3 regions of the Bradyrhizobium sp. Ken64 genome follow, and region 1 is predicted to be linked to each of the others. Evidence: predicted binding sites of a transcription regulator. Region 1 holds the regulator's gene; each other region holds the start of a gene.
The links. Region 1 encodes LexA, which represses DNA repair genes until DNA is damaged. Its sites were predicted from a motif close to TGTTCNNNNTGTGTTCNG; they were not measured.
Positions count from the first base shown of each region.

Region 1 (7,848 bases):
AAGGCGGGCGAATTCCCGAACGGCGCGCGCGTGCTGCGGGCCAAGATCGACATGGGTGCGGGCAACATCAATCTGCGCGACCCCGTGCTGTACCGCATCCTGCATGCGCACCATCCGCGCACCGGGACCAAGTGGAGCATCTATCCGAGCTACGACTATGCCCACGGCCAGTCGGACGCCATCGAGGGCATTACGCACTCGATCTGCACGCTGGAATTCGAGGACCACCGGCCGCTCTACGACTGGTTCATCGAGAAGCTGCCGGTGCCGTCGAAGCCGCACCAGTACGAATTCGCGCGGCTGAACCTGACCTACACGCTGCTGTCCAAGCGTGTGCTGACCCAGCTCGTCCGCGAGGGCCATGTCGCGGGCTGGGACGATCCGCGCATGCCGACCATGGCGGGGATGCGCCGCCGGGGCGTGCCGCCGGCGGCCTTGCGGGAGTTCGTCAAGCGCATCGGCGTCGCCAAGGCCAACAGCGTCGTTGATGTCGGCATGCTCGAGTTCTGCATCCGCGAGGAGCTGAACCGGACGTCACAGCGGCGGATGGCGGTGCTGAAGCCGCTCAAGGTCGTGATCGAGAATTATCCGGAAGGGCAGACCGAGGAGCTCGAGGCGATCAATCATCCGGACGATCCCTCCGCCGGAACCCGGAAGATCACGTTCGGCCGTGAGCTCTATATCGAGCAGGACGACTTCATGGAGAACCCGCCGAAAAAGTTCTTTCGTCTGTCGCCGGGCAACGAGGTGCGGCTGCGCTACGCCTATTTCGTCAAGTGCACCGGCGTGATCAAGAACGATGCCGGCGAAGTGGTGGAATTGCGTTGCACCTACGATCCCGCGACCAAGGGCGGTAACGCGCCCGACGGCCGCAAGGTCAAGGCCACAATGCACTGGCTGTCGGCGGCAACATCCGTGCCCGCGGAAATCCGCGTCTACAACCAGCTATTTGCCAGTCCGAGCCCGGACGCCTCGAACTTCGCCGCCGACCTCAATCCGCAGTCGCTGGAAATTCTCGCTGATGCCTGCGTCGAGGCGTCGGTTGCGAAAAGCAATTCGACCGAGCCGATGCAGTTCGAGCGCCAGGGCTATTTCGTGCGCGACAAGGACTCGACCCCCGGCAGACCGGTATTTTCCAGGACCATCGGCCTGCGCGACACGTTCGCGAAGGAAGTGGCTAAAGGCTGAAAAGAGCTGCGAGACCACAATGAGCGACGAAGCCGACGCCATCGTTTCCGCCATCATCGCGAAATGGCGCGCCGGCTTCGCCATGCTCGACGCCGCTGCCCTCTCGTCTCTGTATTCGAAGAATGCCTTCTTCTTCGGCTCCAACCCGAAGCTCTACCAGGGCAGGGACGGCGTCGCAGACTATTTCAATGGCCTGCCACGCTGGCGCAAACCGAGCGCGGTGTTCTCCGAAGTGAATGCGGCGAGGGCAGGTCCTGATCTGATCAACATGGCTGCAACCATCTCGTTCGATCTCGCCGGCGAACGTCCCGATTTCTCGGTCAAGATGAGCTGGGTCATCATTCGCGAGGACGGCGACTGGAAGATCGTCAATCACCATGCTTCGTCGCAGGCGCCGCTGATCTGACCAGCCGGGCACACGGCTTCGTCATTCTCGTGAGAGAACGAACTTGCATCCCGCGCGTTGGGGTGGGTCCAACAAGGAACCCACCATGCAGAACATCGCAGAGCATATGGAAGTCATCGGCGCCGATGGCGTCCACATCGGCACCGTCGACAAGGTCGAAGGCAATCGCATCAAGCTGACCAAGAAGGACAGCGGCGAGGGCAGCCACAAGGGACATCATCACTTCATCGACAAGGGCCTCGTCGCCGACATCGAGGGCAACAAGGTCCGGCTGTCGGCCAAGGCGGATGTCGCGGTGACGATGGAAGAGGAAAAGTAGCGGTCGCGCCCTTTCGTTCCTGATCCGTACCGCTATCCGCCCGCCTGCACGTTCCGGTAGCTTCTCGCTTCGTTGCGTATTATCGAGTGCAGGGAATGGCGGAGCCGGGCCGGACGGTACGGTCGCAGGGGATCGCGGGGACGTGGCCCGGGGGCCGCACCGCGTCTGCGGGCGGCCTTGCGGCTGCAGGCCTCGACCTCTGGACATCGCTGGCCGAGACCCTCCGCGCGTGGCTACGCGCCGAGGCTGGCGCCGGGCGGCTGTTGCCGTGGGTGCCCGTGGCGTTTGGCTGCGGCATCGCGCTTTATTTCTCCGCAGATCATGAGCCGGTGCTGTGGGTCGTTGCCACGAGCGCCGTCGCGCTCCTGCTTGGCGCGGCTCTGTTGCGGCGGAGCCGGTTGTTCGCCCCGGCCATCATGATCGCGGCGGTCGCGGCCGGCTTTGCCGTCGCGACCTGGAAGACGGCGCGCATCGCCCACCCCGTGCTGGCAAAGGCGCTCTATTCGGTGTCGTTGTCGGGCTTCGTCGAGGCCCGCGACATTCGCGAGCGTACAGATCGTTTTGTGCTGCGCGTCACCGCGATGGAGGCGCAGCGCAGCGACGTCAGGCTCGAGCGCGTGCGCCTGTCGGTCCGCAAGGGCACCGCGCCGGAGGTAGGCAGCTTCGTTCAGCTGAAGGCGCGGCTGATGCCGCCGCTCGCGCCGGTGCGGCCTGGCAGTTACGACTTTTCGCGCGACATGTTCTTCCAGGGCATCGGCGCCTCCGGCTTCGCAATGGGCGCCATCACGGTGGCGGCGCCCCCTGAGACCGCCGGCTTGCGGCTGCGTTATGCGGCCTTCATGCAAGGCTTGCGCGATGCGATCGATGCCCGCATCCGGGCGACGCTCGACGGCGACAACCGGGCGATCGCGACCGCGCTGCTCACCGGGCGACGCGATGCGATCACCACGCCCGTCAACGACGCGATGTTCATCTCCGGTCTCGGCCACGTGCTCTCGATCTCCGGTTATCACATGGCCGTCGTGGCCGGTGTCGTGTTCTTCGCGGTGCGCGCGCTGCTCGCTTTGGTTCCGGGATTGGCGGCCGGCTTCGCCATCAAGAAATGGTCGGCCGCCGCCGCGCTGGTCGCCGCCGCGTTCTACCTGCTGCTGTCGGGCGCGGAGGTCGCAACGCAAAGGTCGTTCTTCATGACGGCGGTGGTGCTGATCGCGGTGATGGTCGATCGCCGTGCCATCACCTTCCGCACGTTGGCTGTCGCCGCGCAGATCGTGCTGGCGGTCGCGCCGGAAGCGCTGGTGCATCCGAGTTTTCAGATGTCGTTTGCGGCAACGCTGGGGCTGGTGGCGCTGGTGCAGATCGGCATGCCCAATTTGTTTGCCTCGCCGGACCATTCGGCGACCGCGCGCATTGCGATGTGGGGTGGCCGCGAGATCGCGATGCTGTTCATGGCCTCGCTGATTGCGGGACTTGCGACTACGCCCTATGCCGCGTTCCATTTCCACCGTGTCACGCCGTTCGGCGTGCTCGCCAATCTCGGCGCGATGCCGGTGGTCTCGGCGCTGGTGATGCCGGCGGGACTGTTGGGGCTGCTTGCTGCGCCGTTCGGGCTGGACAGCGTGTTCTGGTGGCTGATGGGGATCGGCATCGAGTGGATGGTCGCGGTCTCCCGCTGGGTCGCGGCATTGCCGGGCGCGGTCGGCCGCATCCCGGCGTTCGGGATCGCGCCGCTGATCGCGGCGAGCCTGGGAATCATCGTGCTGGGCTTGTTGCGCACGCCGCTGCGCTGGTCCGGCGCCCTGGTGCTGCTGGCAGCGATCCTCTGGGGACTGTCGGCGCGGCAGCCCGACATCCTGATTGCCGGGGATGGCGCGAGCGTCGCGGTGCGGGGCAGGGACGGATATCTGCACCTGATCAGGACCAACAAGGACAGCTTTCTGCTGAGGGAATGGCTCGCTGCCGACGCCGATCCGCGCGATGCCGGCAGAGCCTCGCTGGCCGATGGCGTGTCCTGTGACGAATCCGGCTGCGTGACGCCACTGGCCGACGGGAGGCTGGTCGCGCTGGCACTGCGCGTCGACGCTCTCGCGGACGATTGCAGTCGGGCCGCGCTGGTGGTGACGACACGTCCCGCGCCGTCCGATTGCGCGGCGATGGTGGTCGATCGGCAGCGGCTCGCCAGCCAGAGCGCCCTGGCGCTGACGCAGCGTGGTGACGGGTTTGTAGTTCAGGCGGTGAGGGCGAGAGGCACGAGCCGCCCCTGGTTGCCGGCCGGCGCCGGTGAGGGTGATTTCGACGGCAGCCTTGCGCCGAAGGCGACCGCGTCCCGCATCAAGGACGCAACGCCCGCGGAGACGGACTTGCAGGCCGACGATTGATCTGATGGTGCGGAGCAATGCAGTGGGTTGGCGCATCCGCTCGGATTCGCCGGGCGCAAACCACACCTTCTCGCCGGCCACGGCCGGCGATGGCGATTCAATCCTGACCTCCGACCTCGTAGCCGGAGGGCGGCTGTGTCAGCCGATCGGCAGGTGCGTGACGGTCGGCTGCCTGTCGGCGATGATTTGCGCCTTGTTCTCGCGCTCGGTGACCGACTGAGTCACCGGCAGTTGCAGCACGGTCGCTCGCTGGCCTTCGACGAGCTGCGTCACCAGCACGTATTTGCCGTCGGGGAATTCGATCGCGTCATGATGGCGGTCGGGAACGTGCGGATCGATCTTGCCGAACTTGCCCACGCGGGAATTGATGGTGCGCGTCCAGATCCAGCGATTGTCGTAGCGGACGTCGTCGGCGAAGGCGAGCTCCGTTCCCGGCAGCAGGCAGACGGCAACAGACGGATCGGCTGCGGAGGCGAAGCCGCGCGTCGAGGTGCCGCGGAAGCTTGTCGTGACGATCGTCTCGCCGACTTCGGCGGGGCGCGACGCGACGGCATGCAGGCTGTAGTCACACATCGGGTGCTCCTCATGCTGGGATAGCAACCCGCGTCTCTCAATCGAGGCGCAGGCCTCTATCAGAGTTGAAGCACGAACGCTCTGCTTGGTTGTGGGCAAATCTGCGGCTGGTTTCTGCAGGCCGCGATCACATTATCTTTCCCGAATTCAATAGGAACAAAGCCCCTTGCGATGCATTCGGGAGGCGCATGCGCGAATATTGCCGGCTTGGCTGCAACGGTCGAACTTGACCGCTGGTCGTTGTTTCCTCGAACGCGCGAGCCGCGAAGCGGTGCTGTTTGAAGCGGTACCGCTTCGTCGGCGTCGCGAGGAGCCAGCGGCGGAGGAGGGGCCGGATAGTCTGTGCAGAACCAGAACGACTATCCAGCCGGAGCGGACGATCATCCGATCCAATCTCTGACCGGCGCTGCAGATCGGAAGCGCGCGAGGCGCCAAGCACTTCCGGTATGAAGTACTTCCGTTATCAGTACTTCCGGTAAAGCCCGATCAGCTTGCCCTGAATCTTCACCCGGTTGGGCGGCAGGATGCGGACCTCATAGGCTGCGTTGGCGGGCTCGAGCGCGATCGAGGCGCCGCGACGGCGGAAGCGCTTCAGCGTCGCTTCCTCGTCGTCGATCAGCGCCACCACGATGTCGCCGGTATCAGCGCTCTCGTTGCGCTGGATCAGCGCCATGTCGCCGTCGAGGATGCCGGCCTCGACCATGGAATCACCGCGTACTTCGAGCGCGTAATGCTCGCCCGAGCCGAGCATGTCAGGCGGTACGCTGATGGTATGGCTGCGGGTCTGCAATGCCTCGATCGGCGTGCCGGCCGCGATGCGGCCCATCACCGGCACCGCCACGGGACGTTCGCCCTCGTCCGCGGGCAGGCTGGAGCCCGCACGCACCTTGCCGAGATTGCCCTCGATGACGCTCGGCGTGAAGCCGCGGCGGCTGCCGGCCGCCGCCTGGAGCTCCGGCAGCTTGATGACTTCAATCGCGCGGGCGCGGTTGGGCAGGCGTCGGATGAAGCCACGCTCCTCGAGCGCCGTGATCAGGCGATGGATGCCCGACTTCGAGCGCAGGTCGAGCGCATCCTTCATCTCGTCGAAGGAGGGCGGTACGCCGCTTTCCTTCAGACGTTCACTGATGAATCGCAGAAGCTCGTATTGTTTGCGCGTTAACATCTCGACCAAAGTCCCCCGGTTGATGTCGTCCGATTCCGAGACGCAGAATTCGGCCATAAGCCGCCACATGCTCGAAACAAATCATGAACGGACACTATATGTTCGATACATGTTCCGCAACTGCTTAATTTACCGTGAACAAGGCAAACGTCGCGGAACGCGCGTTGCCGAGGCGGTCAGACGGGGAGCCGCAACACTTCGCAAGCCGTGCCGGTCTCGGCCTTCGGCGCGAATGGTGCGCGCACGAGAAGTACCTGTGCTGCAGCGAGATTCGCAAGCAGCGAAGAGTCCTGATGATTGACGGGAAGAACGACGCGTGTGCCATCGTCACGCTCCTCCAGATGCGCCCGCAGATAGTCCTCGCGCTGGTCGTTGGCGCCGACGTCGCGGCCGAGCACGGCGTGTTCACGGCGATGGTGAATCACCGAACGGCCCGACAGGGCGCGAATCAGCGGCACCATGAACAGGAAAGCGCACACGTAGGACGACACGGGATTGCCCGGCAGGCCGATCACACCCATTGCGCCGAGTCGCCCGTGCATCATCGGCTTGCCTGGCCGCATCGCGATCTTCCAGAACGCCATCGCGATGCCTTCGTCCCGCAGTGCCTGCTGGACTAGATCGTGGTCGCCGACCGATGCGCCGCCGGTCGTGATCAGGATGTCGGCGCCGCTCTCGCGGGCGCGGCGGATGCCGGCGGTGGTCGCCTCCAGCGTGTCGGCGGCAATCCCGAGGTCGATGGTCTCGGCGCCCTCGCTGCGGGCGAGCGCGTGCAGGGCGTAGCCGTTGGAATAGACGATCTGGCCGTGGCCGGGCGTGGTGCCCGGCATCACCAGCTCGTCGCCGGTGGCGAGAATGGCGACCTTCGGACGCCTGAAAACGGCAAGGTGCGGATGGTTCATCCCAGCGGCGAGCGCGAGGTCGCGCTCGGTGAGACGGCTTCCCTTGCGCAGGAGCACGTCGCCTTCGCGGAAATCAACGCCGGCGCGGCGGATGTGCCGTCCGGCGATCGCGGCTTCCTTGATCGTGATACGCTTGCCGGCGGCGACCGTGTCCTCCTGGATCACGACGGCGTCCGCGCCAGCGGGAACGACGCCGCCGGTGAAGATCCGCACGGCCTCGCCGGCGCCGACCGTCCCCGCGAACGGCCGGCCCGCCGCGACTTCGCCGATGACGGTGAGCTCCGAATCGATCGTCGCGGCATCGGCCGCGCGCACCGCGTAGCCGTCCATCGCGGACATCGCCTGCGGCGGCTGCGTGCGTCGCGCGGCGACGTCACGCGCGAGCACGCGATGGTAGGCCTCGTCGAGAGAAATCATGTCTTCCGGCAGCGGCTCTGCACCCGCCAGCACCGCGGCAAGCGCGTCAGAAACCGGCATCAAGGCCACGGCGAAAACTCCTGCTCGGCACGTTCGGGCGAATGTTCCGCAAGTCTTCTAGCCGAGCGCGGGCGCGGAGGCAAAAACGGCTCAGCGGGCGCAGTCGTCCCGTCGCTTCACATTGTTCCGGAAGGCGGCATTAAGCGCGTCGGGGCACGAGGTGACGGATCGGCAGGAGAGTGGTCATGGAAGCGACGAAAATCATGACAAGAGGAGAACGACGAGCGCCACTGATCAGCTCCCTGCCCGCCCGGGAGTTACGTCGGGCGCCTTCGGCCCCTGGTCTTTGTCTGGCAGCGGATCGGCCTGGGATTTCAGGTCGGCGGCCTTGCTCACAAGCTTGGCGGAAAGGTCCGAGTCTGAAGTTGTCCTGGCGAATTCAAGGAGAAGAGAGGCCTGCCTAGTGAGGTAGTTTTTGCCCAACACGGTGATGCACCCGTTCG
Region 1 is NZ_JBVVPA010000003.1:172,495-180,342, reverse strand. Features, by position in the region: gene AC0L2F_RS06710 (glutamine--tRNA ligase/YqeY domain fusion protein) at 1-1,188, shown strand, start outside; gene AC0L2F_RS06705 (nuclear transport factor 2 family protein) at 1,208-1,594, shown strand; gene AC0L2F_RS06700 (DUF2171 domain-containing protein) at 1,680-1,913, shown strand; gene AC0L2F_RS06695 (ComEC/Rec2 family competence protein) at 2,009-4,288, shown strand; gene AC0L2F_RS06690 (hypothetical protein) at 4,427-4,861, opposite strand; gene lexA (transcriptional repressor LexA) at 5,325-6,026, opposite strand; gene AC0L2F_RS06680 (molybdopterin molybdotransferase MoeA) at 6,203-7,414, opposite strand.

Region 2 (7,848 bases), on a different contig from region 1:
GGGCCCGGAATATCAGCGCAAGATATTGAACGCGACCGTCTCCGCCGAGTTCGAGCCGCAGATCCGATATCATGCCGCAAACCTGAAGCTGCACAGGATGCGGGACCTAGGCCTGCACTGGGCGGGCAATGTCTGCTTCGGAGCAGCTCTTGTCATTCTTTGCCTATTCCTGGGCGCGCTGTTCCTCGCAGACCACTTTCCGCCGCTGAAGAACGGCCTCGCCACGGTGGCTCGCTGGATCAGTGCAACGACCGCCTTTCTTCCCGCACTCGGCGCTGCGGTTGCCGGTATCCGTTTTACTGGTGAGTTCGAGGGAGCCGCCGAGCGATCGGCCAAGACCGGCGCGCAACTCGACTTGCTTCGCGATACCTACGATATCGCCCTGGAGCGGCTCGACTTCGACCTGAGCGCTGGCGTTCTGTTCGAGAACGCCCGCATCATGGCCGCCGACATCAGCGGCTGGACGTCGCTCTACAGCCGGAAGCCCTTGACGCTGCCGGGATAAGCCGCCGAGAAAAGCTCGGCAGGGACAGTTGCATACCGAGCCACGCGCATCAAAAAAAGCCCGGCCAAACGGCCGGGCTTTTGATTGGTTGCGATGAACGCGCGAGACGCTTACGCGGCCTCGTCGGCGACGGTGGCACCGCCCTCGGTCTCGTCGCTATCGCCCTCGGCGTCCGCATCGGCCTCGCCTTCGGCGGCTTCGGACTTGGCGCCGGTGCGGCGCGGGCTCTTGGCGAGCTGGGCCTCGATCTCCTTGACCGCTTCGGTCTCGGTCGAGTGCTGCACCACCGCGATCTCACGGGAGAGACGGTCGAGCGCAGCTTCATAGAGCTGGCGTTCGCTGTAGGACTGCTCGGGCTGCGACTCGGAGCGATAGAGATCACGCACGACTTCCGCGATCGCGACGATGTCGCCCGAATTGATCTTCGCTTCGTATTCCTGGGCGCGGCGCGACCACATGGTGCGCTTGACGCGGGCACGGCCCTTGAGGGTCTCGAGCGCACGCTTCACCAGAGCGGGCTCCGACAGCTTGCGCATGCCCACATTGGCAACCTTGGCGGTCGGCACGCGCAGCGTCATCTTGTCCTTGATGAAGTTGATGACGAACAGCTCGAGCTTCGCGCCGGCGATCTCCTGCTCCTCGATGGCCAGGATCTGGCCGACGCCGTGAGCGGGATAGACGACGAATTCGTTGGCCTTGAAGCCCTGACGCTGGGTCACGACCTTCTTTTCCTCGACCTTCGGCGCAGCAGCCGCGGGCTTCACGGCCGGCTTGGCGACAGCGACAGGAGCCTTGGCGGGAGCAGCAGCAACAGGAGCCTTCGGCGCGGCGGGCTTGGCAGCGGGAGCCTTGGCAGCGGGCGTCTTTGCAACAGCGGGCTTGGCGGCAGGCTTGGCGGCAACAGGCTTGGCAACGGTCGCTTTCGCGGCCGGCTTGGCAGTCTTGTTAGGCATTGCGCTTCTTTTGTTCTTCGAGGACTTTGCAGCCGGCGCCTTCGTCGCGGTCCGACCCTTGGATGCGCTACGGCTGGCCGCGGCGACTTTCTTGGCGTCCTTATGGGAAGCCTTCGCTGAAGTACTCTTTTTACGCGTTTTCTGTGACACAGCCTGCGCGCGGAAACTGCCACGCCCCTGTTCGACATTTGGTTTCACGGGAACCCAACGGGGCCGACGGGGCTAACCAGGGTTCGGCTCAATGTGCCCAATATAGCACATTTCCCGCAAAAATCAATGATTTAGGGGTCTTAAGGGCTGGTTTTCGGCGGTATCGCCGCTAATAGGGTTAAGTTTGGCCCGAATTAGTCGCCGGAGCCGGGGTTCGGCGAGAAATACTTGTCGAACTTGCCCTCCATGCCGTCGAAATCCTTGGCATCGGCAGGTGATTCTTTCTTCTGGGTGATGTTCGGCCAGCTCTTGGCGTAGTCGGCGTTGACCGTGAGCCACTTTTCCAGGCCCGGTTCCGTGTCCGGCTTGATGGCATCGGCGGGGCATTCCGGCTCGCACACGCCGCAATCGATGCACTCGTCAGGATGGATGACGAGCATGTTCTCGCCCTCGTAGAAACAGTCGACCGGGCAGACCTCGACGCAGTCGGTGTACTTGCACTTGATGCACGCTTCAGTGACGACGTAAGTCATCCAACGCTCCGAAAAGCTCTTTTAAAAGTCGCGGCTTGCGTAGCGCGGATGGCCCGGCGCCGCAAGCTCAGGAACGGCCGATCATGACGGCTTTATGCGCTTGATCGACCAAGAAATGAATTCAAAGCGCAATTAATTGCGCTGAGAATTCGGATGGCCTTCACTGAGCTCTTCGTAGAGCACACGGGCCGAGGCGGCATCGCCGCGGCGCTCGTTGAAGGCGGTGACTTTCAAGACGCGCACGGTGCGATCGAGCGCGATGGTGAGCACGTCGCCGATCTTGATCGCATGCCCCGGCGATTTCTCGCGTGCGCCGTTGACGCGAACATGGCCGGACTCGACAAGCTCGGCCGCGGAGGTGCGCGCCTTCACCACCCGCGCGTGCCACAGCCATTTGTCGATGCGCTGCCGCTCGGTCGTGACTCTATTCCTTCTGACGCGTTTTCTTCACGCCAACCGCTCCGCACTTCGCTTGAAAACGCTGCGCTACTCCTTACGCCCGGACAGCTGCTCTTTCAGCGCAGCGAGCTTGGCGAACGGCGAGTTCGGATCGACCGGACGATCGCGCTCGCGCGGGGTGGCGCTCGATGCATAGGGACGCAGCGAGGGTCCGCCCTGGCGGTCGCGGCCCTTGTCACGGTCGCGGCCGCGGTTGTCGCGGCCCTTGTCGCGATCGCCGCCGAACTTGCCCTTGTTGCGATCCTTGTTGTCGCGGTCCTTGTTGCCGCCATTCTTGCCCTCGAAGCGACGGTTCTTGTCCTCGGGACGCGGCGCGGCTTCGGCGCCACCTTCGCGCGGCTTGCGGAAGTCTCTGCCACCATCGCGACGATGACCGCCATGACGATGACGCTCACCGCGCTTCTCGCCGTCGGCGGCAGGCTGGGCTTCGCCTTCGGCGGGCGCGGCGCCTGCTTCAGCAGCCGCCTGCGGACGCGGCTGGTGATGACGCTGGTTGCGATGGCGCTCGTGGCGCGGCTTGCGATCGTCGTGACGGCCGGCGGGACGCCAGACCTCGATGAGCTCGGGCTCGGCCGGCGTGGCCGCGGCCTCCACAGGCGCAGCCACATCGGCCGACGCCGCGGCTTCGGTTGCAGCGGTCTCCGCAGATGCGGTCTCGGCAGGCGCGGTTTCGGCGGGAGCGGCTTCGGCAGCTTCAACGGTTGGCGCAGCCTCTTCCGCGGGTGGCGCAATGCCGGGAGCGTCTTCCGGCGTGACGGAAGCCTCAAGCACCGGCTCTTCAGGCGCGGGCTCGTCGTGCTGCTCCATGCCGGGCGCGTCTTCGACGGTCACAGGCTCGGCGGCGGCTTCGATCACGGCATCCGCAGGCGCTGCGGCGTCCTCGACCGGCGTTTCTGCCGGAGCTTCAGTGCTTGCTTCCGCAGCCGGCGTTTCCGCAACAACCGGCTTTGCCGGCAGCGGCGGGCGCTTGTCCATGCGATAGCCGAGCGCACGCAGCACTGAGGCAAAGTCTTCGCCGGCCGAACCGGTGAGCGAGGTCATCGCCTGCGTCACCACGAAGCTGCGGCCGTCGAATGCACCGGCGGGCTTTTCGCCGGACGCATTCTCGCGCCAGGCCAGCGCCGGACGGATCAGATCGGCCAGGCGCTCCAGGATGTCGACGCGGACGGCGCGCTCGCCGGCCTGCTTGTAGCCGAGCACGCGATAGGCATCGCGCGGCAGCTGCTTGTCGACGGGGAACGAGGTGCGGCCGGAGCTCGCCAGATGCTGCGCGCCCGACAACGCCGAGGGATCGACATTGTCCTGCTTCAGCGCCCAGAGCAGCGCGGCCAGCGCACGCCCGGCCGGCTTGAGCAGGCCGGGGAAATAGAGGTGATAGGCGCCGAAGCGGACGCCGTATTTGCGCAAGGTCGCGCGCGAGGGCTGGTCGAGGTCCTTCAGCTCGTTGGCGATCTTCGGGCGCTCCAGCACGCCGAGCGCCTCGACGAGCTGATAGGCGATGCCGCGGGCGATGCCGGTGACGTCCTCGGCCTTGCTGAGCTCGAACAGCGGCCCGAGCAGCTTTTCGATATGCGTCTTGAGCCAGAGGTCGAGCCGGGCCTGCACCTTGTCGCGGGGGGCGCCCGTGAGGCGTTCGTCGGAGATGATGCGGATGCGCGGATGCAGCGCGTCCTCTGCGGCAGACAGCCGCGCCACGGCGTCGCCGGTCCAGCGGATGATGCCTTCCGAGGTCAGCACGAACTGCTCGTCCGGTGCGTTGCCCAGTTTTTCGGCGCGCGCGTTGATCTCGCCGGCGAGCACGGCCTGCGCTGCAGCCTGCAACGCTTTCGCATCGGAGCCGGCTTCCGCCGCATCCGGTGCAAAGGTGAAGCCATCGAGACGGCCGATGACATGGCCTTCGACGATGACTTCGCCGGTCTTGCCGATTTCCGTATTCAAGCTCGTGTTCTCCCGCAGGCGGCGCATCAATACACTGGTCCGGCGATCAACGAAACGCTCAGTCAAGCGTTCATGGAGCGCATCCGATAATTTATTTTCGACCTCGCGGGCGATCCCCTGCCAGCGTTCCGGGTCTTTCAGCCAGTCGGGGCGGTTGGCGACGAAGGTCCAGGTGCGAATCTGCGCGATCCGGGCCGACAGCGTGTCGATATCGCCGTCGACGCGGTCGGCCTGGTCGATCTGGGTCCTGAACCAGGCGTCGGGGATGCATCCCTTCCGCATCAGGAAGCCGTAGAGCGTCGTCACCAGCTCGGCATGGGCGGCCGGCGACAGCTTTCGATAATCCGGGATCTGGCAGGCCTCCCACAGCCGTTCCACGGCGTCCTTGCCATGTGCGACATCGCGCACCTCGGCGTCGCGGGCGGCGTGGTCGAGCACGCGCATGTCCTCGGCAATCGGCGCGCGCGTCAGCGCCTCATGGCCGGGGGCCAGGTTCAGCGAGACCTGGAGCGCGCCGAGGGAAGCAAAATCCAGCTTCGAATTGCGCCATTGCAAAACCTTCACGGGGTCGAAGGTGTGGTTCTGCAGCGCATTGACGAGCTCGGGCTCGAACGGCGCGCAGCGGCCGGTGGTACCGAAGGTGCCGTTGCGGGTGGCGCGGCCGGCGCGGCCGGCGATCTGGGCGAATTCGGACGGCGTCAGGCGGCGGAACTGGTAGCCGTCGAACTTGCGGTCGGAGGCAAAGGCGACGTGGTCGACGTCGAGATTGAGGCCCATGCCGACGGCATCGGTGGCGACGAGGTAGTCGACCTCGCCGTTCTGGAACATCGCGACCTGCGCGTTGCGGGTGCGCGGCGACAGCGAGCCCAGCACCACGGCGGCGCCGCCATGCTGGCGGCGGATCAGCTCGGCGATGGCGTAGACCTCGTCGGCCGAGAAGGCGACAATCGCCGTGCGGCGCGGCTGCCGCGTGATCTTGCGGTCGCCGGCGAATTCCAGCTGCGACAAACGCGGCCGCGTGATCATGGAGACGCCGGGCAGCAGCCGCTCGATGATCGGCCGCATGGTCGCTGCGCCCAGCAGCAGCGTCTCGTCGCGGCCGCGGCGGTTGAGGATGCGGTCGGTGAAGACGTGGCCGCGTTCCAGATCAGATGCGATCTGCACCTCGTCGACGGCGAGGAACGAGACGTCGAGATCGCGCGGCATCGCCTCGACGGTCGAGACCCAGTAGCGCGGCGCTTTCGGCTTGATCTTCTCCTCGCCGGTCACGAGCGCGACGGCATCGGGGCCGACCCTTGCTGCGATCTTGTTGTAGACCTCGCGCGCCAGCAGGCGCAGCGGCAGCCCGATCATGCCGGAGGGATGCGCGAGCATCCGCTCGATGGCGAGATGGGTCTTGCCGGTGTTGGTGGGACCAAGCACCGCAGTGACGCCGGCGCCGGGAAGCCGCTCGGAAGCGAAGGGGGAGGAGGAAAAAGGCATCTGGGGGATTAGGTAATGGCGATTGGGGCGAATGTCAGTGCTGTTTTGGGGCGGTGGCGCGAAGGGCTCGCCTCACACACCGCTGTCATCGCCCGGCTCGACCGGGCGATCCAGTATTCCAGAGGCGGCGCAGATCAGACCGAGAGGGCGCGGCGTACTGGATGCCCCGGTCAAGCCGGGGCATGACGGCGGAGAATGCGGCGCCCCTCCCCGAACCTCGCGCAACTGTCTCACTTTGCGACGCTTTTCCCGTTGGCTTTAAGCTTCGGAACGAGTTGAGAACGAATCACGGCCGAATCGCTGACTCCCCCTTGAGTCCTGTTCCGTTCACGCAAGATGTCGCGGGAGGCTTATCAGTTCGCACTAGATGGAGTTTTGGCCCGCCGCACAAGCGACGTTTCGATGGCGAAATCGTTAAAGCTGGGGACGGCGCGGAGTCGAATCAGAATCGGGGAGGAGTCAAATGGATTCCCGCACCCCGACCCCCCTCCAAAACAAAAAGTGCGAAAACAACCCCATGCACAGTAGGGATGTTGTTGAAATCATTGATATTTATTTTTGCCCAGAAGGCAGGACCGTAGCCCGTATGGAGCGGAGCGGAATACGGGGGCCAAAGCAAAGAACCCGGATTGCGCTTCGCTTCCGCCTTCGCTCTTCGAGCTACGGCGGACAAGCCATCCGGGCTACGGCAGCGAGGCGGCGCCCCTACTGCGTCTTCGCGACCTTGGGCGGCTGGGCGCTGGTGATGAAGCTCGTCGCTTCCAGCATGGCCGGCCCGAGCGGGGTCGGCACTTTCAGCCAGAACGGCACCAGGATGCGCGTTCCCGCGATCGGCGCGAACGCGACCTCGATGTTGCGCTGGGCGGCGAGATATTTGATCACGGGACGGTCGGGGATGTAGCCGGCGATGGGGACGAAATAGAGCGAGCAGACCACGACCTGGCCGTGATAGCCCTTCTCCGCCTTGACGTTTTCCATGCGCTTGAAATCGAGCTTGAGCTCGTAGCGCATGCGGCCGTCGAACACGGCGGCGCTGCCGTGGCAGGCGTCCGCCGACAGCACGTCGCCGCTGCCGGAGACGCGCACCAGCGAGGCCGTCATCGGATCCCAGACGCCGCGGCGATGCGCGTCGGTGACGACGATGCGGTCGGGATCGACCGGCGGCTCCGGCAGGATGGCAAAATCCTTCACATTGCCCTTGTCGAGCGTGATGCGGATCTCTTCGGTCTTCTTCGAGGTGGTGGTGGTGGCCTGGTAGCCGGTCGCGACCAGCGCGCCGTTGACCACGCGGCCCTGCGAGGCGCCGGTGCCGGACCCGCCCGCGAACGATTTCAGCAGCCCCGAGGTGCCGCCGGAGGCCGCGGCCGCGAACACATCGTCCTGGATGTCGATGTTCCAGGCGCCTCGGCCTACCGGAATGCCCGCCAGCGTCGCCTCGTATTGCGCCTCGAGCTTGCCCTGCGCCGCCGCGGGCTCCGCCGCCCACGCCAAGACCAGCCCGCCAAGGGCCGCCATGACCCAGCGGCCGGCAGGGCGCGGATCGCTCGCGCGCAGCTCCGTTGAGCACAGGCCGGGCGCAAGATGAGGCGTTGTGAGCACGAAACAATCCAATCGGGGCGCGAACGGTTGTTACTTAAGCCAAAAACCGCGCCAAGCAATGCGTCCGGGCCTATCCGCGTCCGGAACTCCACTGCACTCTTCGGGCGCGAATACGCCCTTTATGTGATGGTAAGGCGCGATAATCATTGCCGTTTTGGTGATCGGGGCGGGTCAGAAGCGCGCACCTCACCCCGCCACCTCCACCGCCGTCATGCCCCGCTGTCATGCC
Region 2 is NZ_JBVVPA010000017.1:101,909-109,756, reverse strand. Features, by position in the region: gene AC0L2F_RS25730 (DUF4231 domain-containing protein) at 1-505, shown strand, start outside; gene AC0L2F_RS25725 (CarD family transcriptional regulator) at 616-1,458, opposite strand; gene fdxA (ferredoxin FdxA) at 1,803-2,141, opposite strand; gene AC0L2F_RS25715 (RNA-binding S4 domain-containing protein) at 2,274-2,543, opposite strand; gene AC0L2F_RS25710 (helicase-related protein) at 2,628-6,020, opposite strand; gene AC0L2F_RS25705 (DUF3108 domain-containing protein) at 6,726-7,535, opposite strand.
Region 2: a site for LexA is predicted at 6,287-6,304, ahead of AC0L2F_RS25710 (helicase-related protein). Genes of this name have one in related genera too.

Region 3 (7,848 bases), on a different contig from region 1:
GCCGAACAGCGTGTTGCACCACATGTCGAAGATGCCGAGCCCGGCGCCGATGAAGGTGCCGAACTTCGACAACAACGGCTTGGCGTTGCGGACAGGATAGAGGTCCTTACCGACGACGGAATCGCGCCAAGCGTTCTCGTATTCGACCAGCTCGTCATTGGCGCGGCCCGCATCGAGAGCTGCGTTAACATGTTCGGCCGCGAGCATGCCGGTGCCCATGGCATTGTGCACGCCCTTGATCCGGGGCACGTTGACGAAGCCGGCCGCGCAGCCGATTAGCGCACCGCCCGGGAAGCTCAGCCGCGGCACCGACTGATACCCGCCTTCGGTGATGGCGCGCGCGCCGTAAGCCAGCCGCTTGCCGCCTTCAAGCGTCGCGCGGACCGCCGGATGGTTCTTGACGCGCTGGAATTCGTCGAATGGCGACAAATAGGGGTCGTTGTAGTTGAGATGAACGACGAAGCCGATCGACACCAGGTTCTCGTCATAATGGTAGAAGAAAAGACCGCCGCCGGTGTTGTTGTTCAAGGGCCAGCCAACGGCGTGCTGCACGAGGCCCTTCTGATGCTTGGCCGGATCGATCTGCCAGACTTCCTTGAGCCCGATGCCAAATTTCGGCGGCTCACTCTTGGTGTCGAGCGCGTATTTCGAGATCAGCTGCTTGGTCAGGCTGCCGCGCGCACCTTCGGCGAACAGCGTGTACTTGCCGAGCAATTCCATGCCACGGGTAAAGGAGTCCTTCCGCTGGCCGCCCCGGCCGATCCCCATGTCGCCGGTGGCGATACCGCGCACCGCGCTATTGTCGTCATAGAGCACTTCGGCCGCGGCAAAACCGGGATAGATCTCGACGCCTAGCGCTTCCGCTTTGCGCGCCAGCCAGCGGCAGACATTGCCGAGCGAGCCGATATAGCAGTGATGGTTGTCCATCAGCGGCGGCATGATGAAGTTCGGCAGCTTGATCGCGCTGGTCTCGGTGAACCAGAAGAAGCGGTCGTCCTTGACCTGCGTCTTGAGCGGACAATCGGAATCCTCGCGCCAGTCCGGGGTCAGCTTGTCGAGCCCGGCCGGGTCGATCACGGCGCCGGAGAGAATATGCGCACCGACCTCGGAGCCCTTCTCCACCACGACGACATTGAGATCGGCATTGATCTGCTTCAGCCGGATCGCCGCGGCCAAGCCCGAGGGGCCGGCGCCGACGATGACGACGTCGAATTCCATGGATTCGCGCGGGGGAAGTTCTTCGGTGCTCATCTGATCTCAGCCCTTGAGACGGTCCTTGGTCGATTGCGCCCTCTTGTTTCCGATTTTTCCGGGTAGGACAACCTCGGAAATGCGTTTCGCCGGGGTGCAAGGCACCCCAAACTGGACTAATAGTCGGACTTTCCGATGATCCTAGAACCCGCACCCACGGTCCGAGAGCTTCTCGCCTTCTATTTGGAGGCCGGAGTTGATTGCACGCTCGCGGAGGAACCGATCGACCGCCTGGCGGAATTGGATGTTCCACCTTCGGCCCCGCGCGCGCCACCTCCGGTCGAGGCCCCTCGGCCGGTCGCCGCGCCCGCGGTGATGCGCGGCGAGGCCACACCCGCGCCCGACATCGCAATCGCCTCGGCGCGCGAGGCCGCACGCACCGCGCCGACGCTCGAGGCGCTGCGCGAGTTGATGCAGAGCTTTGAGGGCTGCGCGCTGAAGCACACGGCGACACGGTTGGTTTTCGCCGACGGTAATCCGCAGGCGCGCATCATGTTCGTCGGCGAGGCACCGGGCCGCGACGAGGACATCGAGGGGCTGCCCTTCGTCGGGCGCAGCGGCAAGCTGCTCGATTTGATGATAGGAGCCATAGGCCTCAACCGCACCACCGCCTACATCGCCAACGTGATTCCCTGGCGGCCGCCCGGCAACCGCACGCCGACGCCGCAGGAGACGCAAATCTGCCTGCCATTCATCCAGCGCCAGATCGAGCTGGTGAATCCGGATGTGCTGGTGACGCTCGGCAATCCCTCCACGCAGACGCTGCTGTCGACCCGCGAAGGTATCATGCGTACCCGCGGCCGCTGGTTCGACTACGAGACGGGCGGGCGCACCATCCGCGCGCTGCCGACCTTCCACCCCGCCTATCTGCTGCGCTCGCCGTCGTACAAGCGGCTGGCCTGGCAGGATCTGCGCGCGATCGCGAAGGTGCTGGCAGGCGCGTGAGGAGCCGTACGGCCTCTCCCCGTCATCGCGAGCGCAGCAAAGCAATCCAGAATCTTGCCGCGGAGGTGCACTGGATTGCTTCGTCGCTTCGCTCCTCGCAATGACGACGGAAAGAAGGACTACGTCCCCTTCGGCCGCACGATGGCCCAGCCGATGCGCAGGAGTTGCTGGCGTCCGGTCACCAGCCATTCGAAGGCGCGCGGGACTTCCGGGACGATGCCGGGAAAGCGCGCGAGAATGTCTGGCGGCGGGGTGCCGGCGGTATCGGAGGCGCGCCAGACCACGACGCCGCCGGTCTCGCTGAACTTGGCCTGATTGATCCACGGCGTACGCGCAGGCTCGGCATCGATGAAGAGATGCGGCCGGCCGGAATGCAGCGTGATCAAGCTCGCAAGCTGGGTCTCGCCGGCGACCGCGCGCAGGCGATGATTGGTGCGGCGGGCAAAGCTCTCGTCGAAGAAGTCCGAAATCGCGCGCGCCGGCATCGACGTCGCGATCTCATTGGCACCGGTCCACGGCAGGAGCAGGACGGCGAGCACGACGCCGATTGCGGGCGCGATGACGGCGGCCGCCCAGACCATCCGCAGCATCCTCGCGCGGCGCATCGCGATGAGATCGCCGGCCCCCACGACCACGGCAAGTCCCGACAACACCAGCACGACGCCGGCGCCGCCGACGACGGCGTCGAGGCCCAGCAGACCCGAGATCAGCACCGCGCCGAGCGCCGGCGCCAGCGCGAAGAAATAGACGAAATTGCGCGCGAGCGGCTCGACCGGCGGGCGGTAGATGATCGGCGCCTCCTCGCTCTTGGGAACGAACAGGCCGGTGTTGAGGACGGTCAGCGCCGGGATCGCCGCCGCACCGAACAGGAGCCCCCCGAGCAGCCAGGCCGCGTGCAGCGCGCGGGCATTGAGCTGGGCCACCTCAGGCAAGGCCGGCAGGACGAGCACCTCTGCGCGCATCAGCCAGACGGCATAGGGCAACGCCAGCACGGCGACGACCACCAGCGCAAACAGCGGGTCGAAGGCGCGCAACGTGCGACGGCCGTCCGCGGTTGCGAGCGCAAAGACGACGATCAGCAGCAGCAGGAAGATCGCAGCCGGGGTCGTCAGCAGCAAGAGGCCGGCCTCGATCGACCAGGCGAACCAGGCGTTGCCGCGGCGCTGCCCGATGATCTGCCAGGAATGCAGCAGCAGCAGCGCCCAGAGCGGCCGCGCCAGCACTAGGGGGCCGAAGTCGAGTGCGGGCGAGGAGAAGGCCAGCAGTGTCATGGTCAGCAGCACGGCCAGCACTGCCTGCTGGGGGCCGACCACCGCGCGGGACAGGTGATAGAGCGTGATCAGCGTCGCGATCCCGCAGAGCTCGGCCAGCACGTAGACGCCGAACAAATGGCCGCCGGCGGCGCGATAGGCGATGTCGGCGAGCCAGACCGGCAAGGGCGGGCCGAGATCGGTGCCGACCTGGTATTCGCGGCCGAAGGCCAGCAGCGTCGCGAGGCTGCCGGGCGGGCTGCGATAAAACACCAGCGCCACGAACAGCCACATCGCCGCCTGGAGCAGCACGGCGATCCAGACGATCAGCCGCGGCCGCGCGCGAATGAGCTCGATGACCAGGGAGGTAAACCGCATGCAACGTCCGAAAGATGCAGCCAACCCGTGCAGCCGGCCCTATTCGCTCACGACTATTTTGATAGAGGGCGCGGCGCGTCGTGGCAACCGAGTCTCGTCTAGAGATTTGCCGACGCGTCGACTTCCAGGCTCGTGTCCACCTGCAGCTCGATCTCGGTCACTGCAAACAGGTCCTGTGCCGGCTCGACCGTCCAGGGCATGTGCCTGGCGCGGGCGGCGGCGACGGGGGCGAAGAAGCTGCGGTGGTGGACGGTGGGACCGAGTCGGTTGAGCGCGTCGAGATGCTCGGGCACGGCGTAGCCCTTGTGCTGCTCGAAACCGTAGCCGGGACAGTCCTGAGCCAGCGCGCACATCAGGCGGTCCCGCGTTACCTTGGCAACGATCGAGGCCGCTGCGATCGACAGGACGATGCCGTCGCCGCCGATCACGGCCTCGCAATCGCATGCCGTGTCGAGCCGGTCGCGGCCGTCGACGAAGACGTGCCGGGGCTGCTCGGGCAGCGCCACCACGGCGCGCTTCAGCGCCCATAGCGAGGCGCGCAGGATGTTGTCGCGGTCGATGCGGGCGCGCGAGGCGACGGCCACCGAGACCTGCGCTGTGGCGCAGATCTTGTCGAACAGCCTTTCGCGCTCCTCGGCCGTCAGTCGCTTGGAATCATCGATGCCGCGCGGGATGCGGTCGGGATCGAGAATCACCGCCGCCGCCACCACAGGACCGGCCAGCGGCCCGCGGCCGGCCTCATCGCAGCCCGCCACCGGCCAGACGCCGCGCTTGATCAGCGCGCGCTCGCGACGGAAGCTCGGGGCGACCATGATGGCGCCCTTGGCGCCGGCCAGCGCCTTGACGATTTTATTGGTCGCAGCCCTCCCGTTCTTGGGCGCAGCCTTCCCGTTCTTGGGCGCAGCCTTCTTGGGCGCGCCTTTGGCCGGCTTCTTGGCGGATTGATCCCGAATCATGGCCGGGATCGTGCGCAAGCGGCATGGCCTGCGCAACCGGGAACCTCGGACAATTCCCGTTATTCAAGTCAGCTGCCCTATTCCGCCAGATGCACCCGCCGGTCCTCGCCGACTTCAATGCCGGGCGCGACCACGACTTCCCAGGGATGGCCGTCAGGATCGGCGAAATAGCCGGAATAGCCGCCGTAGTCGGTCTCATGCGCGGCCTTCAGCAGCGCGGCTCCCTTGGCGACGGCGAACGCCAGCACCGCATCCACCTCCTCACGCGCGCGACAGTTCCAGGCGAGCGTCATGCCGCCAAACGTCGATGGCCTCGGATGATCAGGCAATTTGGCGTCGACCGCGAGCTGATCCCAGGGAAACAGCGCGAGCACCGGACCGCCGGTGTCATAGAACGCCACGGCCTCGCCGGTCACCTTGAGCCGGCGCGAGAAACCAAGCGCGTCGTAAAAAGCAATACTGGTGCGGATGTCGTTCACGCCCAGCGTGATGACGGTAAGTCGCGGGATTGGAGCCGGCAGTTCCTGACTCATGCGACGCCTCTCTCACTTCGTCCCTCAGAACAGGCTGAGCTGATCGCCGTTCCGCTTCGGCTTGGCAAAATGATCCGTCGTCAGCTTGGAGCGCCGCTTGTTCAGCCCGAGCCTGTCGCAGGCGATCTCGAAGCGGCGTCCGATGGTCCAGGCCATCGGGCCGGTGCCCTTCATGCGCTCGCCCCATTTCGCGTCGTAGTCACGGCCGCCGCGCATGTCGCGGATCAGCGTGAAGACGTGGCGATAGCGGTCCGGGTAGTTCGCCATCAGCCATTCGCGAAAGAGATCGCGCACCTCAAGCGGCAATCGCAGCAATACATAGGAGGCCTCCTTGACGCCGGCATGGGCGGCGGCATCCAGGATGCGCTCGATCTCGGAATCGTTCAGCGCGGGGATGACGGGCGCGACCATGACGGTGGTCGGAATGCCGGCCTCGGAAAGCTGCTTCAGCGCCTCCAGCCGCTTCGACGGAGTGGACGCTCGCGGCTCCATGGTGCGCGCCAGTTTCGGATCGAGCGAGGTCACGGAGATCCCGACCTTGGCGAGATTGCGCTTGGCCATGCGCGCAAGAATGTCGATGTCGCGGGTCACCAGCGCCGACTTGGTGACGATCCCGACGGGATGGCCGGCGCGCTCCAGCACCTCCAGAATGCCGCGCATGATTTTGCGCTCGCGCTCGATCGGCTGATAGGGATCGGTGTTGGTGCCGATCGCGATCATCCGCGGCTCGTATCCCGGCGCCGCAAGCTCTTTCTCGAGCAGCGCCGGCGCCTCGGGCTTCACGAAAAGCTTCGACTCGAAGTCGAGCCCCGGTGACAGGCCGAGATAGGCATGCGTCGGCCGCGCGAAGCAATAGACGCAACCGTGCTCGCAGCCGCGGTAGGGATTGATCGAGCGGTCGAAGCCGATGTCGGGAGATTCGTTGCGGGTGATCACCTTGCGCGAGGTGTCGATCCCGACCGTGGTCTTGAACGGAGGCAGTTCTTCAAGGCTCTGCCAGCCATCGTCGAATGTGACGCGCGCCTCGGCCTCAAACCGGCCGCTGGCGTTGGACTGCGCGCCCCGGCCTCGCCTGCGCTGGCGGTCGATGGCGACCGCCAGCTCAGGGAAGTCAGAAGGCGCACCCGCCGGCTCGGAGGGCGCCGTGACCGGCGGGTGCTTGAGAGCATGAGAGGATGCTGGACTCATGAAGACAAGATAGCACGCCAAAGGAACAAATCAAGAACGCAAACAAAAAACGTGAAAACAACCCCATGCACAGTAGATCTGCCCAAACTTCGCGCGCCCGCTTTTGACCTCACGCAACAGTGGCGTCACGCCGATCCCGTTTGATGCTGCCGAAGGATCGATCTCGCCGGAACTCGGTTGGTGACGATCCCGGGTGAAGGTCGGCAGGAACATGACAAATCAACAACAATTGGCCGCAGCGAGCAGCGACCTCGATCTGCTTGATCGCTATTGGCGCGCCGCGAACTATCTCTCCGTCGGGCAGATCTACCTTCTGGACAATCCGCTGCTGCGCGAGCCGTTGCGGCCCGAGCACATCAAGCCGCGTTTGCTCGGCCATTGGGGTACGACGCCCGGTTTGAATTTCATTTATGCCCATCTCAACCGCGTCATCCGCGCGCTGGACCTGAGCGTGATGTATGTCTGCGGTCCCGGCCACGGCGGTCCCGGCATGGTCGCCAACACCTATCTCGAAGGCAGCTACAGCGAGATCTATCCAGATATCGCGCGCGATACCGAGGGCTTGCGCAAGCTGTTCAGGCAATTCTCCTTCCCCGGCGGCATCCCGAGTCACGCGGCGCCGGAAACGCCGGGCTCGATCCACGAAGGCGGCGAGCTCGGTTACGCGCTGGTGCATGCCTATGGCGCGGCCTTCGACAATCCCGACCTGATCGTCGCCTGTGTCGTCGGCGACGGCGAGGCCGAGACCGGCCCGCTCGCGGCGTCCTGGCACTCCAACAAGTTCCTCAATCCCGCGCATGACGGCGCGGTGCTGCCGATCCTGCATCTCAACGGATACAAGATTGCCAATCCGACCGTGCTCGGGCGGATGCGCGACGACGAGATCCGCGATCTCTTCCGCGGGCTCGGCCACGAGCCGCTGTTCGTCGAGGGCGACGATCCCAAATTGATGCACCGGACCATGGCAGACGCGCTCGACGTCGCGCTCGTCAGCATCCGGTCGATCCAGCAGCACGCCCGCGACGGCCGCAAGAGCGTCGAACGCCCGCGCTGGCCGATGATCGTGCTGCGCAGCCCGAAGGGCTGGACCGGCCCCAAGGAAGTCGACGGCAAGAAGGTGGAGGGATTTTGGCGTGCGCATCAGGTACCTGTCGCGAACTGTCGCGAGAACCCGGCGCATCTGAAGATTCTCGAAGACTGGATGCGCAGCTACGAGCCGGAAAGGCTGTTCGACGCGAACGGCGCGCTCGTTGCCGAGCTGCAGGCGCTCGCGCCCGAAGGCCATCGCCGCATGGGCGCCAATCCGCACGCCAATGGCGGCCTTCTGAAGAAGGAGCTGAAGCTGCC
Region 3 is NZ_JBVVPA010000010.1:160,257-168,104, reverse strand. Features, by position in the region: gene AC0L2F_RS18750 (electron transfer flavoprotein-ubiquinone oxidoreductase) at 1-1,251, opposite strand, end outside; gene AC0L2F_RS18745 (uracil-DNA glycosylase) at 1,387-2,196, shown strand; gene AC0L2F_RS18740 (glycosyltransferase family 39 protein) at 2,316-3,824, opposite strand; gene AC0L2F_RS18735 (ribonuclease HII) at 3,923-4,780, opposite strand; gene AC0L2F_RS18730 (VOC family protein) at 4,858-5,313, opposite strand; gene AC0L2F_RS18725 (PA0069 family radical SAM protein) at 5,338-6,501, opposite strand; gene AC0L2F_RS18720 (phosphoketolase family protein) at 6,713-7,848, shown strand, end outside.
Region 3: a site for LexA is predicted at 6,523-6,540, ahead of AC0L2F_RS18725 (PA0069 family radical SAM protein). Genes of this name have one in related genera too.